DNA from 2 places in the Fodinicurvata halophila genome. Region 2 is predicted to be linked to the other one. Evidence: predicted binding sites of a transcription regulator. Region 2 holds the regulator's gene; the other holds the start of a gene.
What was found. Region 2 encodes PhoB, which activates phosphate uptake and scavenging genes when phosphate is short. Its sites were predicted from a motif close to TNTCATAAAACTGTCA; they were not measured.
Positions count from the first base shown of each region.

Region 1: a site for PhoB is predicted at 4,180-4,195, ahead of ugpB (sn-glycerol-3-phosphate ABC transporter substrate-binding protein UgpB). Genes of this name have one in related genera too.

Region 1 is NZ_JBHSCW010000010.1:4,952-10,858, forward strand. Features, by position in the region: gene ACFOW6_RS15085 (sn-glycerol-3-phosphate import ATP-binding protein UgpC) at 1-935, opposite strand, end outside; gene ugpE (sn-glycerol-3-phosphate ABC transporter permease UgpE) at 947-1,795, opposite strand; gene ugpA (sn-glycerol-3-phosphate ABC transporter permease UgpA) at 1,795-2,676, opposite strand; gene ugpB (sn-glycerol-3-phosphate ABC transporter substrate-binding protein UgpB) at 2,783-4,105, opposite strand; gene rplS (50S ribosomal protein L19) at 4,353-4,778, opposite strand; gene trmD (tRNA (guanosine(37)-N1)-methyltransferase TrmD) at 4,789-5,529, opposite strand; gene rimM (ribosome maturation factor RimM) at 5,591-5,907, opposite strand, start outside.
Region 2 is NZ_JBHSCW010000007.1:92,336-98,242, forward strand. Features, by position in the region: gene ACFOW6_RS12730 (bifunctional acetate--CoA ligase family protein/GNAT family N-acetyltransferase) at 1-2,729, shown strand, start outside; gene phoB (phosphate regulon transcriptional regulator PhoB) at 2,759-3,451, opposite strand; gene phoU (phosphate signaling complex protein PhoU) at 3,448-4,218, opposite strand; gene pstB (phosphate ABC transporter ATP-binding protein PstB) at 4,250-5,059, opposite strand; gene pstA (phosphate ABC transporter permease PstA) at 5,100-5,907, opposite strand, start outside.

The sequences.
Region 1 (5,907 bases), on a different contig from region 2:
AGGGTGTCGGCGCCCAGCACCTCCACTAGGTCCACAGAGAGCGGCAGGCTGGCCTCTTCGGGACTTTCCTGGGTCAGGTGCAGGTCTTCCGGCCGCAGCCCGACCATGACCGGGCGATCCGCCTGGATCTCCTCGGTGGCCTCGGGCAGCGGAATGCTGAAGTCCTCGCCGATGTTGACCGACTGCCGGTCGGCGTTGATCCGGCCCTCGACGAAGTTCATGGCGGGCGAGCCGATGAAGCCGGCCACGAAGGTGGAGGCGGGATTCTCGTAGATCTCCAGCGGCGTGCCGACCTGTTCGGCGACGCCGGCGTTCATGACCACCAGGCGATCGGCCATGGTCATGGCCTCGACCTGGTCGTGGGTGACGTAGAGCGAGGTGGTGCCCAGGCGCTGCTGCAGGCGGCGGATCTCCACGCGCATCTGAACGCGCAGCTTGGCATCCAGATTGGACAAGGGCTCGTCGAACAGGAAGATCGAGGGCTCGCGCACGATGGCCCGTCCCATGGCGACGCGCTGGCGCTGGCCGCCCGAGAGCTGGCTGGGCCGGCGGTCCAGAAACTCCGACAGGCGCAGCAGGTCGGCGGTTTCCTGCACGCGCTGCTCGATCTGCTGCTTGGGGAATTTCCGGATCTTGAGGCCATAGGCCATGTTCTGGCGCACGGACATGTGCGGATAGAGCGCGTAGTTCTGGAAGACGATGGCGATGTTCCGGTCCTTGGGCTCGACCCGGTTGACCATCTTGTCGTCGATGTGGATTTCGCCGCCGGTGACCTCCTCGAGCCCTGCCACCATGCGCAGCAGGGTGGACTTGCCGCAGCCCGAGGGGCCCACGACCACGACGAACTCGCCGTGCGTGACGCTGAGGTCGACCCCGTGGATCACGCGGGTGTCGCCGAATTCCTTGATGATGTTTTCCAGCCGAAGCTCGGCCATGCCCTATTTTCCTATTTCTCGGTTTCCACCAGGCCCTTCACGAAGAGCCGCTGCATGACGAGGACCACGATCACCGGCGGGACCATGCCCAGCATGGCGGTGGTCATGATGGCGTTCCAGACGGGAACGGCGTCGGCAACGTTCAGCATGCGCTGGATACCCATGACGATGGTGTAATAGCTTTCGTCCGTGGTCACCAGCAGGGGCCAGAGATACTGGTTCCAGCCGTAGATGAAGAGGATGACGAAGAGCGCCGCGATGTTGGTGCGCGAGAGCGGCAGCACCACGTCCCAGAAGAAGCGCATGGGACTGGCCCCGTCCATGCGCGCGGCCTCCAGCAGCTCGTCCGGGATGGTCAGGAAGAACTGCCGGAAGAGGAAGGTCGCCGTGGCCGAGGCAATCAGCGGCAGGGTGAGGCCCACGTAACTGTTTAGGAGGCCCAGGCTGGAGGCCACGCCGTACGTCGGCAGGATGCGCACCTCGACCGGCAGCATCAGGGTGATGAAGATCATCCAGAAGAAGAACATCCGGAAGGGAAAGCGGAAGTACACGATGGCATAGGCCGACAGCAGCGAGATGGCGATCTTGCCGATGGTGATGCCGAGCGCCATGACCATGGAGTTGAACATCATGAGTGCGACCGGGGGCGCGCCTGCCGTACTGAGCCCCTCGCCCAGGACCAGTTTCATGTTCTCCAGGAACTGGTCGCCCGGCAGGATGGGAAAGGGCGGCTGCTGCAGCGCCGGCCCGGTATGGGTCGTGGCGATCACCATGATGTAGATGGGGAAGATGACCGCAGCGAGACCCAGAATCAGGATCAGGTGCGACGAGAATTTGATCCAGCGGTTATTCTCGACCATCAGTACTGCACCTTCTTCTCGATGTAGCGGAACTGGAAGACGGTCAGCGAGATCACGATCGCCATCAGGATGACGGACTGGGCGGCCGAGCTGCCGAGGTCGAGACCGACGAAGCCGTCGCGGTAGACCTTGTAGACCAGGATCGAGGTTGCCCGGTTGGGACCGCCGTCGGTGACGGCATGGACGATGCCGAAGGTCTCGAAGAAGGCGTAGACCACGTTCACCACCATCAGGAAGAAGGTGGTCGGCGAGAGCAGCGGAAAGATGATGGTCCAGAAGCGCTTGAAGGGGCCCGCCCCGTCGATGGCGGCCGCCTCTACCAGGGAGCGCGGTATGGCCTGCATGCCAGCCAGGAAGAACAGGAAGTTGTAGCTGATCTGTTTCCAGGTGGCGGCGACGATGATCAGGATCATCGCGTCCGAGCCGTCGAGCCTGTGGTTCCAGTCATATCCCAGGTGCGTCAGGAAGGTGGAGATCACGCCCAGCGTGGGATCGAACATGAAGGCCCAGAGCGCGCCCGCCAGGGCCGGCGCCACGGCATAGGGCCAGACCAGCAGGGTCTTGTAGACACTGGCGCCGCGTATCACGCGGTCGGCCATGGTGGCAAAGCAGAGTCCCAGCGCCATGGCGGAGAAGGTGACCGCGGCGCTGAAGAAAATGGTGATGCGGAAGGAGTGCAGGTAATTGCCGTCGCGGAACAGGGCGATGAAGTTCTCGAACCAGACGAACTCGTAGCTGAGCCCAAAGGCATCTTCTAGCAACAGGGATTGATAGAGGGCCTGGGCCGCCGGCCAGATGAAGAAGATGATTGTAACCGCGATCTGCGGCAGCAGCAGCAGATAGGGCAGATAGGGTCGGCGGAAATGAACGCGTTTCAGCATGCAGGAGCCGGGTGTCTGGCAGACCGTCTTGTTGGAAAAAGACCACCCGGCCGGAAGGGGGTTGGGCCCCCTCTCCCGACCGGGTCGGTCAATCGATCACGAGCGCTCAGTTATTCTGCCGATGAAACTTGTCCATCTGGCTGTTGCTGCGCTCGACCGCCTCGTCGAGGGCTTCCGCGGCAGTCTTGTCATCAGCGAAGGTTGCTTGCAGCTCCTCGTTGATGATGTCGCGGATCTGCACGAAGTTGCCGATGCGCAGGCCCTTGGAGTATTCCGTCGGCGGATTCAGGTTCATCTGTTCGACGGAGATATCCGCGCCGGGATTCTCATCATAGTAGCCCTGCTCCTCGGTCAGCTCGAAGGCAGCCTCGGTGATGGGAAGGTAGCCCGACTTCTGGTGCCATTCGGCCTGGACTTCGGGAGAGGACAGGTGCTCGAAGAAGGCGGCGACGCCCTCGTATTCCTCTTCCGAGTGGCCTTCCAGGACCCAGAGAGAAGCCCCGCCGATAATGGAGTTCTGCGGAGCGTCCTCGACATCGGGCCAGTAGGGCAGCATGCCCACACCGAACTCGAAGTCCTCGATGTTGGAGACCAGGCCAGCGCGAGACGCGGAGGAGTCCATGTAGATGGGACACTCACCGCCGATGAACTTCGGCTGGCTGTCACTGTAGCGGCCGCCGTAGCTGAAGACGCCGCTTTCCTGCCACTCGGCCAGCTTGCCGATATGGTGCTTGTGCAGGTCGCTGTTGAAGAGGGCCTCGATGTCCGTGCCGGCGAAGCCGTTCTCCTTGCTGGCGAAGGGCACGTTGTGCAGGGCACTGAAGTTCTCCAGCTGCACCCAGGACGGCCAACCGGTGGTGAAGCCGCACTCATAGCCGGCATCCAGCAGTGCCTGGGAATACTCCTCGACCTCCGGCCAGGTACGCGGCGGCTGCTCCGGGTCCAGGCCGGCTTCCTCGAAGGCGTCCTTGTTGTAGAACATGACCGGCGTGGAGCTGTTGAAGGGCAGGGAGAGCATGTCGCCCTCGGTCGTCGTGTAATAGCCGGTCACGGCCGGCAGATAGGCGTCCGGATCGAACTCGACCTCGGACTTTTCCATGACCTCGTAGACCGGGCGGATGGCGCCCTCGGCCGCCATCATGGTGGCGGTGCCGACCTCGTAGATCTGCACGATGTGCGGCTGCTCGCCGGCGCGGAAGGCGGCGATGGCCCCGGTCATGGTCTCGTTGTACTCGCCCTTGTAGACCGGGTTGACGACATAGTCGTCCTGGCTCTCGTTGAAGTCCTGCGTGATGCTTTCGAGGAGCTCTCCCAGGCTGCCGCCCATGGCGTGCCACCACTGAATCTCGGTCTGGGCCATGGCCGGCGAGGCCAGGAAGAGGGCCGAAATGGCCGTTGCCGTTGCGAGGGTGGTCTTTTTCGATCTCATGCGTTTCTCCTCACTGCTTGAATTGTGGTCCCCGGTTCTTACGCGCGCCGGGTTATAGGGGTGCGAAACAATTATGAAGGTTTTGTTACAACCAGTTTAACCATATTCGGAAGGCTCTGAGAAGTCTCGCCTTATCCACAAGCTGATGTTGTGCGCCGCAACCCAAAACAGAAAACGCCGGGACGCAGGCCCGGCGTTTTCAAGACGTTTCTCCTCCTGCGGAACAACGGCGTTCCGATGAGGGGAATTACTTGCGGCCGGCCTTGCGGTCCGCCTGGTCCTGGCGCTCGGCCTGGGCCAGCTTGCCGGCCAGTCCCGTGGTCTTCTCCGGGATGCGGGCCGCCTTGCCGCGCAGGTTGCGAAGGTAATAGAGCTTGGCGCGGCGCACGTCGCCGCGGCGCAGGACCTCGATGCTGTCGACCCGCGGGCTGTAGAGCGGGAAGACACGCTCGACACCCTCGCCGTAGGAGATCTTGCGCACCGTGAAGGAGGAATTGATGCCGCGGTTCTTGCGGGCAATGCAGATTCCGTCGAAAGCCTGGATACGCTCACGCGTACCCTCGACGACCTTCACGTTGATGCGGAGCGTATCGCCCGGCGCAAAGCGCGGCACCTTGTTGTTGGCGTTCAGTGTGGCGACCTGCTCCTGCTCGAGCTGTTCGATCGTATTCATGGCCTTCGTCCTATCCTTCCTCGTTTCCGCCGGTGCGGCGGCGTTCAAGGTAGCGGTGCCAGAGATCCGGCCGCCGCCGTTCGGTTATGTCCTCTGCGCGGGCCCGCCGCCATTGGCGGACCCTCTCGTGATGGCCGGAAAGCAGAACCTCCGGCACGCTGCGCCCCTGCCATTCGGCGGGTCGCGTATAGTGGGGATACTCCAGCAGATCCCCTTCGAACGATTCGTCGCCGCCGCTCGCCTCGTTGCCCATAACCCCGGGCAACAGACGGACCACGGCATCCAGTACCACCTGTGCGGCGACCTCCCCTCCGGAGAGGACATAGTCGCCTATGCTGACCTCGCGCGCCCCGCTGGCTTCGAGCACGCGCTCGTCGATCCCTTCATAGCGCCCGCAAAGCAGGCGCAGGCCGGGCTCCTCGGCAAACTCTCGCGCCATGGCCTGGTCGAAGGTCCGCCCGCGGGGGCTCAGATAGACCAGGGGACCGGGTGACTCCGCGCTGGCCTCCACGGCCGCACCGACAACATCCGGCCGCATCACCATGCCGGCACCGCCGCCGAAGGGCGTATCGTCCACGGAGCGGTGTTTATCGCGCGCAAAACCCCGGATGTCCAGAGTTTCGAGCCTCCAAAGGTCCCTTTCCAGGCCCTTTCCCGCCAGACTGCTCCCCAGCAAGCCGGGAAAGGCTTCGGGAAAGAGGGTCAGGACGGTTGCCGTCCAGGGCTGTCGGTCTGTCCCGGCGCGTGTCACAACTGTCCATCCCTCGAAGCCGCGCTTTATGACCTGTCTGGGGCCGCTTGTCCAGCCCCACTCAGGCGTCCGGCGCGTTTTTCTCGCCGTTTTCCGAGGCCTCGGTGGCTTCCGTCTCGGGCGGTGGATCCACCCGGATCCACCCGGCCGCCAGGTCCACCTCGGGGACGATCTGGCGCGTGAAGGGCAGGAGGCGCTCTCCCCCCTCCTCATCACGCAATTCCAGCAGGTCGCCGGCCCCGAAGTTATACACCGCCGAGATGTATCCCAACAGGGTATCCGAGCTATCCCGGGCTTCCAGTCCGATCAGGTCCGCGAAGTAGAACTCCTCGGAATCCTCAGGCTGGGGCAGGGCCTCGCGCTTGACGTAGAGGCGCT
Region 2 (5,907 bases):
CGCGGAATCTCGAAGCCTTCTTTCACCCGCGCAGTGTCGCCCTGGTTGGCGCCAGCGGGCGCAAGGGGTCGGTCGGACATTTCCTGGCCCGGAATCTCTTCCACAGCGGCTTCCAGGGCCCGATCATGCCGGTAAACCCCCGGCGCGACTCGATCGAGGGCGTGCTGGCCTATCCCTCCGTCTCCAGCCTGCCTCGGGTCCCGGACCTGGCGATTGTCTGCACGCCCCCAGATACGGTCCCGGACATCACCCGCGAACTTGCCGAGCAGGGCACGAAGGCGGTGGTTGTCGTCACCGCCGGCTTCGGGGAGGGAGGTCAGGAGGCGGGCCGCAGCCTGCGCCAGGCCATGCTGGATGCCGCCCGTCCCCATACTCTGCGCATCGTCGGGCCCAACTGCGTTGGCCTGCTGGCCCCGCGCCAGGGGTTGAACGCCAGCTTTGCGCACCAGGCCGCCCTGCCGGGTGACATGGCCTTCGTCACCCAGTCGGGCGCCATCGTGACGGCGATGCTGGACTGGGCAAGCGGCCGCGGCATCGGCTTTTCCCATGTGGTTTCCCTGGGTGACATGGCGGATGTGGATTTCGGCGACATGCTGGACTACCTGGCGGTCGATCCGCAGACACGCGCGGTCATGCTCTATGTCGAGGCGGTCACCGATGCACGCAAGTTCATGTCGGCCGCGCGGGCCTGTGCGCGCATCAAGCCGGTGATCGTCATCAAGGGCGGCCGCGTTGCCGAAGCGGCCAAGGCCGCAACCTCGCATACCGGCGCCCTGGCCGGCGCTGACGAAGTCTATGACGCTGCCTTCCGACGCGCCGGTGTGCTGCGCGTGTTCACGCTGGAGGAGCTGTTCGATGCGGTCCAGACGCTGGCGACATCCACACCGCTGCGGCATGGGGACCATGATCGGCTGGCCATCCTGACCAATGGCGGCGGTCTGGGTGTCCTGGCCACCGATGCTCTGATCGAGCACAAGGGTCACCTGGCAGAGCTTTCGGACGAAACGATGCAGGGCCTGGACGCGGCCCTGCCGCCCACCTGGAGTCACGGCAACCCCGTGGACATTGTCGGGGATGCAGATCCGGAACGCTACCGCAACGCAACGCAGAACCTGCTGGAGGACAAGGGCGTGGATGCCTTGCTGGTCATGCATTGTCCCGTGGCGGTGGCGGACCCCAATGCCGTGGCAGAAAGCGTCATCGAGAGCGTTCAGGCACGACCGTCCCGCAAACGCAAGCCGATCTTCACCGCCTGGCTCGGCGACCAGGCCGTGGCCAATTCACGTTCGCTCTTCGCCGAGAGCCATATTCCTACCTATGACACTCCTGAGCGGGCCGTGCGGAGCTTCATGCACTTGGTGCGCTATCGCCGCGGCCAGGAAGAGCTGATGGAGACGCCAGCCAGCCTGCCGGATGAGAAGGATCCGGACCGTGAATCCGTTCAGGCCCTGCTGGAGGAGGCCTTGGCCGAAGGCCGTGAATGGCTGAGCGAGCCTGAAGCCAAGGCCCTGCTGTCCTGCTATGGCGTTGCCACAGTGGAAACCCGCAAGGCTACTGATCCGGACGAGGCCGTGCGCCAGGCCGAGGAAATCGGCTTTCCCGTTGCCATCAAGATCCTGTCCCCGGACATCACGCACAAGAGCGATGTAGGCGGCGTGAAGCTCGACCTGGCCAACAGTGACAGGGTGCGGATTGCAGCCGAGGAAATGCTGAAACGCGTGCACCAGGCCCGGCCCGAGGCCCGGGTGGATGGCTTCAGCGTACAGGCCATGTGCCGGCGTCCCGGGGCCCAGGAGTTGATCCTGGGGCTGACCGAGGACCGGCAGTTCGGGCCCGTCATCCTGTTCGGCGAGGGCGGCACAGCAGTGGAGGTGATTCGCGACAAGGCGGTGGGCTTGCCGCCGCTGAACATGGCGCTGGCGCATTCCCTGATGGCGGAAACGCGCATCTACGATCGCCTAAAGGGATATCGCGCCCAGGAACCGGCCGACCTGGACGCCATTGCCGCGGCCCTGATGCATATCTCGCAGATCGCCGCCGAGCGCCCCGAGGTGCAGGAGATCGACATCAATCCCCTGTTGGCCGATGCCGAAGGCGTTATCGCCCTGGATGCCCGGGTACGACTGCGGCCCCGCGAAGAGGTGGACCATAGCCGGGGGCCCGCCTATCGCCTGGCCATCCGGCCCTATCCGCGCCTTCTGGAGCAATGGGGGCATCTGCTGGACGGGACCGAGGTCTTCGTGCGGCCGATCCGGCCCGAGGACGAACCGGCCTTGAGCGCTCTCTACAAGCACCTGACACCCGATGACGTGCGCATGCGCTTCTTCTCACACATGGCCGAGCTCAGCCACGAGTCGGCCGCGCGCTTCACGCAGATCGACTACAATCGTGAAATGGCCCTGGTCGCAATCTCGCCGGAGAACGCCGCCGAGCTCTGGGGCGTGGCGCGAATCGCCGCCGATCCCGAGAACGAGCGCGCGGAGTATGCCGTGGCCGTGCGTTCGGACCTGAAGGGACGGGGCCTCGGCTACCTGCTGATGCGGCGCATCCTCGACTATGCCGCCCGTCGGGGTATTCACGAGGTCTGGGGGGATGTGCTGAGTGAGAACACGCGCATGCTGGAACTGGTCAAGGATCTCGGTTTCGAACGCAGGCTGCTGGCCGAGGATCCGAACATCGTGCGGGTGAGCAAGACGCTGGGCCCCGCCGCAGCCACCGAGAAGGCGTAAGTCCGCCGCAATCGGCCGAGCTTCTGCGCTCAGTTGCCGGGGTGATCCAGGGAATACCCGGCCGAGCGCACCGTGCGGATCAGGTCGCTTTCCTCGTCCTCGTTCAGGGCCTTACGCAGGCGGCGGATATGGACATCCACGGTGCGCGGCTCGACGTAGACGTCATGGCCCCAGACGGCATCGAGCAGCTGCTCGCGACTGAAGACCCGGCCGGGATGCTGCATCAGGTGACTGAGCAGGCGAAATTCCGTGGGGCCCAGGTGGACGTTGCGCTCGCCGCGACGCACCCGGTGGGCGTTCAGGTCCACCGATATGTCGGCGAAATTCAGGGTTTCCCCCGAGCTTGCGGGAACCGCCCGCCGCAGCACGGCGCGCACCCGAGCGGTCAGCTCCGCCGGCGAGAAGGGCTTGGTGATATAGTCGTCGGCCCCGCTTTCCAGCCCGCGTACCTTGTCGGTTTCCTCGCCGCGCGCCGTCAGCAGGATGATGGGAATCTCCCGGGTTTCGCGATCGCGGCGCAGCTGGCGACAGACCTGTAGGCCGGACACCAGCGGAAGCATCCAGTCCAGCAGGATCAGGTCGGGCTTCTCCTCCTGGGCCAGGACCAGGGCCTCCTCGCCGTCGCGTGCCTCGAGCAGGCGGAAGCCTTCGCGTTCCAGATTGTACCGCAACAGGGTGACCAGCGCCGCTTCATCCTCGACGATCAGGATGACAGGCTTCATTTTTGTTCATCTCCGTTGTTGGATTCCTTGCGGGGCCCCTTGCCCTCTTCCGGCGGTTCGACAACCGCGAAGCTGGAGGTGTCGCCCTTGGGACGATCGATCATGAGCTGGTTGCCGGTGGCCATGAAGTAGACGATCTCGGCGATATTGGTTGCGTGGTCTCCGATACGCTCGATGTTCTTGGCAATGAACAGCAGATGGGTTCCGGCCGTGATGCTGCGCGGATCCTCCATCATGTAGGTCAGGGTCTCGCGGAACAGGCTGGTGTACATCTCGTCGATTTCCTGGTCGCTCTCCCAGACGTTCAGCGCCATGTTGGCATCGCGCTTGGCGTAGGCATCCAGCACCCGCTTGATGTTGCCCTGGACCAGTTTGGCCATGCGCGGCAGGGAGCGTACGGGGTCCAGCGGCTGCTGCTGGTGCAGGGCCACGGCCCGCTTGGCCACGTTGGCCGCGTAGTCGCCGATACGCTCCAGGTCGCTGGCCACCTTGAGAGCCGAGATCACCATGCGCAGGTCGGAGGCCACCGGCTGGCGCAGGGCCAGCATCCGCACGGTGTAGGCATCGAGCTCGTGCTCGATCTCGTCGATCTTCTCGTCGTTGCGGATGGTGCGGGTGGCCAGCTCCTGGTCGTTGCGCACCAGACTGTCCACGGCGTCGGCCAGCTGGGTTTCCGCCAGACCGCCCATGCGGGCGATCAGTTCCTTCAAGTGTTCCAGTTCCTCGTCGTAGGACCGGATGATGTGGTCGCCTTGTTCTGAAGTCATCGTAACTCTCCGCGGGTGAGGCCTCCGGACATCAGCCGAAACGGCCGGTGATGTAGTCCTGGGTTTTCTCGTCGCCGGGGTTTGTGAAGATCTGCTCGGTCGCGCCGACCTCCACCAGGTTGCCAAGATGGAAGAAGGCGGTGCGGCCCGAGACGCGTGCAGCCTGCTGCATGTTATGGGTGACGATCACGATGGTGTAGCTTTGCTTGATCTCGTCGATCAGCTCCTCGATCAGGGCGGTGGCGATGGGGTCCAGGGCCGAGCAGGGCTCGTCCATCAGGATCACTTCCGGATTGACCGCGATGGCGCGGGCGATGCACAGGCGCTGTTGCTGGCCGCCCGACAGGCCGGTGCCGGGTTCGTCCAGCCGGTCGTGCACCTCGTTCCACAGGCCGGCACGGCGCAGGCTGGTCTCGACGATCTGCCGCAGCTCCTCCTTGTCGCGCGTGAAGCCGTGGATGCGCGGCCCGTAGGCCACGTTGTCGAAGATCGACTTGGGGAAGGGATTGGGTTTCTGGAAGACCATACCCACACGGGCGCGCAGCTGGACGGGATCGATGGAGCGCTCGTAGATGTTCTGGCCGTCCAGCGTGATCTCGCCGCTGACCCGGCAGATGTCGATGGTGTCGTTCATCCGGTTCAGGCAGCGCAGGAAGGTCGACTTCCCGCAGCCCGAAGGCCCGATCAATGCCAGGACCTCGTTGCGATAGACATCCAGGTTCACGCCGTGCAGGGCCTCGGTGTCGCCGTAGCTGACCCGCACGTCGCGCGCACGCATCTTGGTTTCAGCGCTGTTTTCAGTCGCCATAAGCTCTTCCGCCGTCTTGCTCTCGAAGTTCATGATCGCTTCTTTCGTCCGCCCCTGTTGTCCGTTCGCTCCGTTACCAGCGTTTCTCGAAACGCTTGCGCAGGAAGATTGCTGTCGCATTCATCAGGATCAGGAAGCCGAGCAGCACCATGATACCTGCCGAGGTGCGCTCGACAAAACCACGCTCGGAACTGTCGGCCCAGATGTAGATCTGTGAGGGCAGTGCCGTGGCGGGACTGAAGATGGAGTCCGGCGCCGTGGTGATGAAGGCGTTCATGCCGATCATCAGCAGCGGGGCCGTTTCCCCCAGCGCCTGGGCCAGGCCGATGATGGAGCCGGTCAGGATGCCCGGCAGGGCCAGTGGCAGCACGTGATGGAAGACCATCTGCATCTTGGAGGCGCCCAGGCCGTAGGCCGCTTCGCGGATCGAGGGCGGGATGGCACGCAGGCTGGCGCGCGAGGCGATGATGATGGTGGGCAGGGTCATGAGCGTCAGGGCGAGGCCGCCCACCAGGGGCGCCGATCGCGGCAGCCCGAAGACCTGGATGAAGACCGCCAGGCCCAGCAGGCCGAAGATGATCGACGGCACCGCCGCCAGGTTGTTGATGTTGATCTCGATGAAGCTGGTCAGCCGGTTCTTCGGCGCGAACTCTTCCAGATAGATGGCCGCGCCCACGCCGAGGGGAATCGAGAGCACGGCGGTGACCAGCATCAGGTAGAACGAACCGACGATGGCGCCCCACAGACCCGCCTGCTCCGGCTGACGGCTGTCCGCCTCGGTAAAGAGGTTGGAGTTGAAGCTGGTGGAGATCCGGCCCTGTTCTTCCAGGTAGTCCATCCACTCGTACTGCAGGTTGCTGACGCGCCGGCGCTCTTCGGGG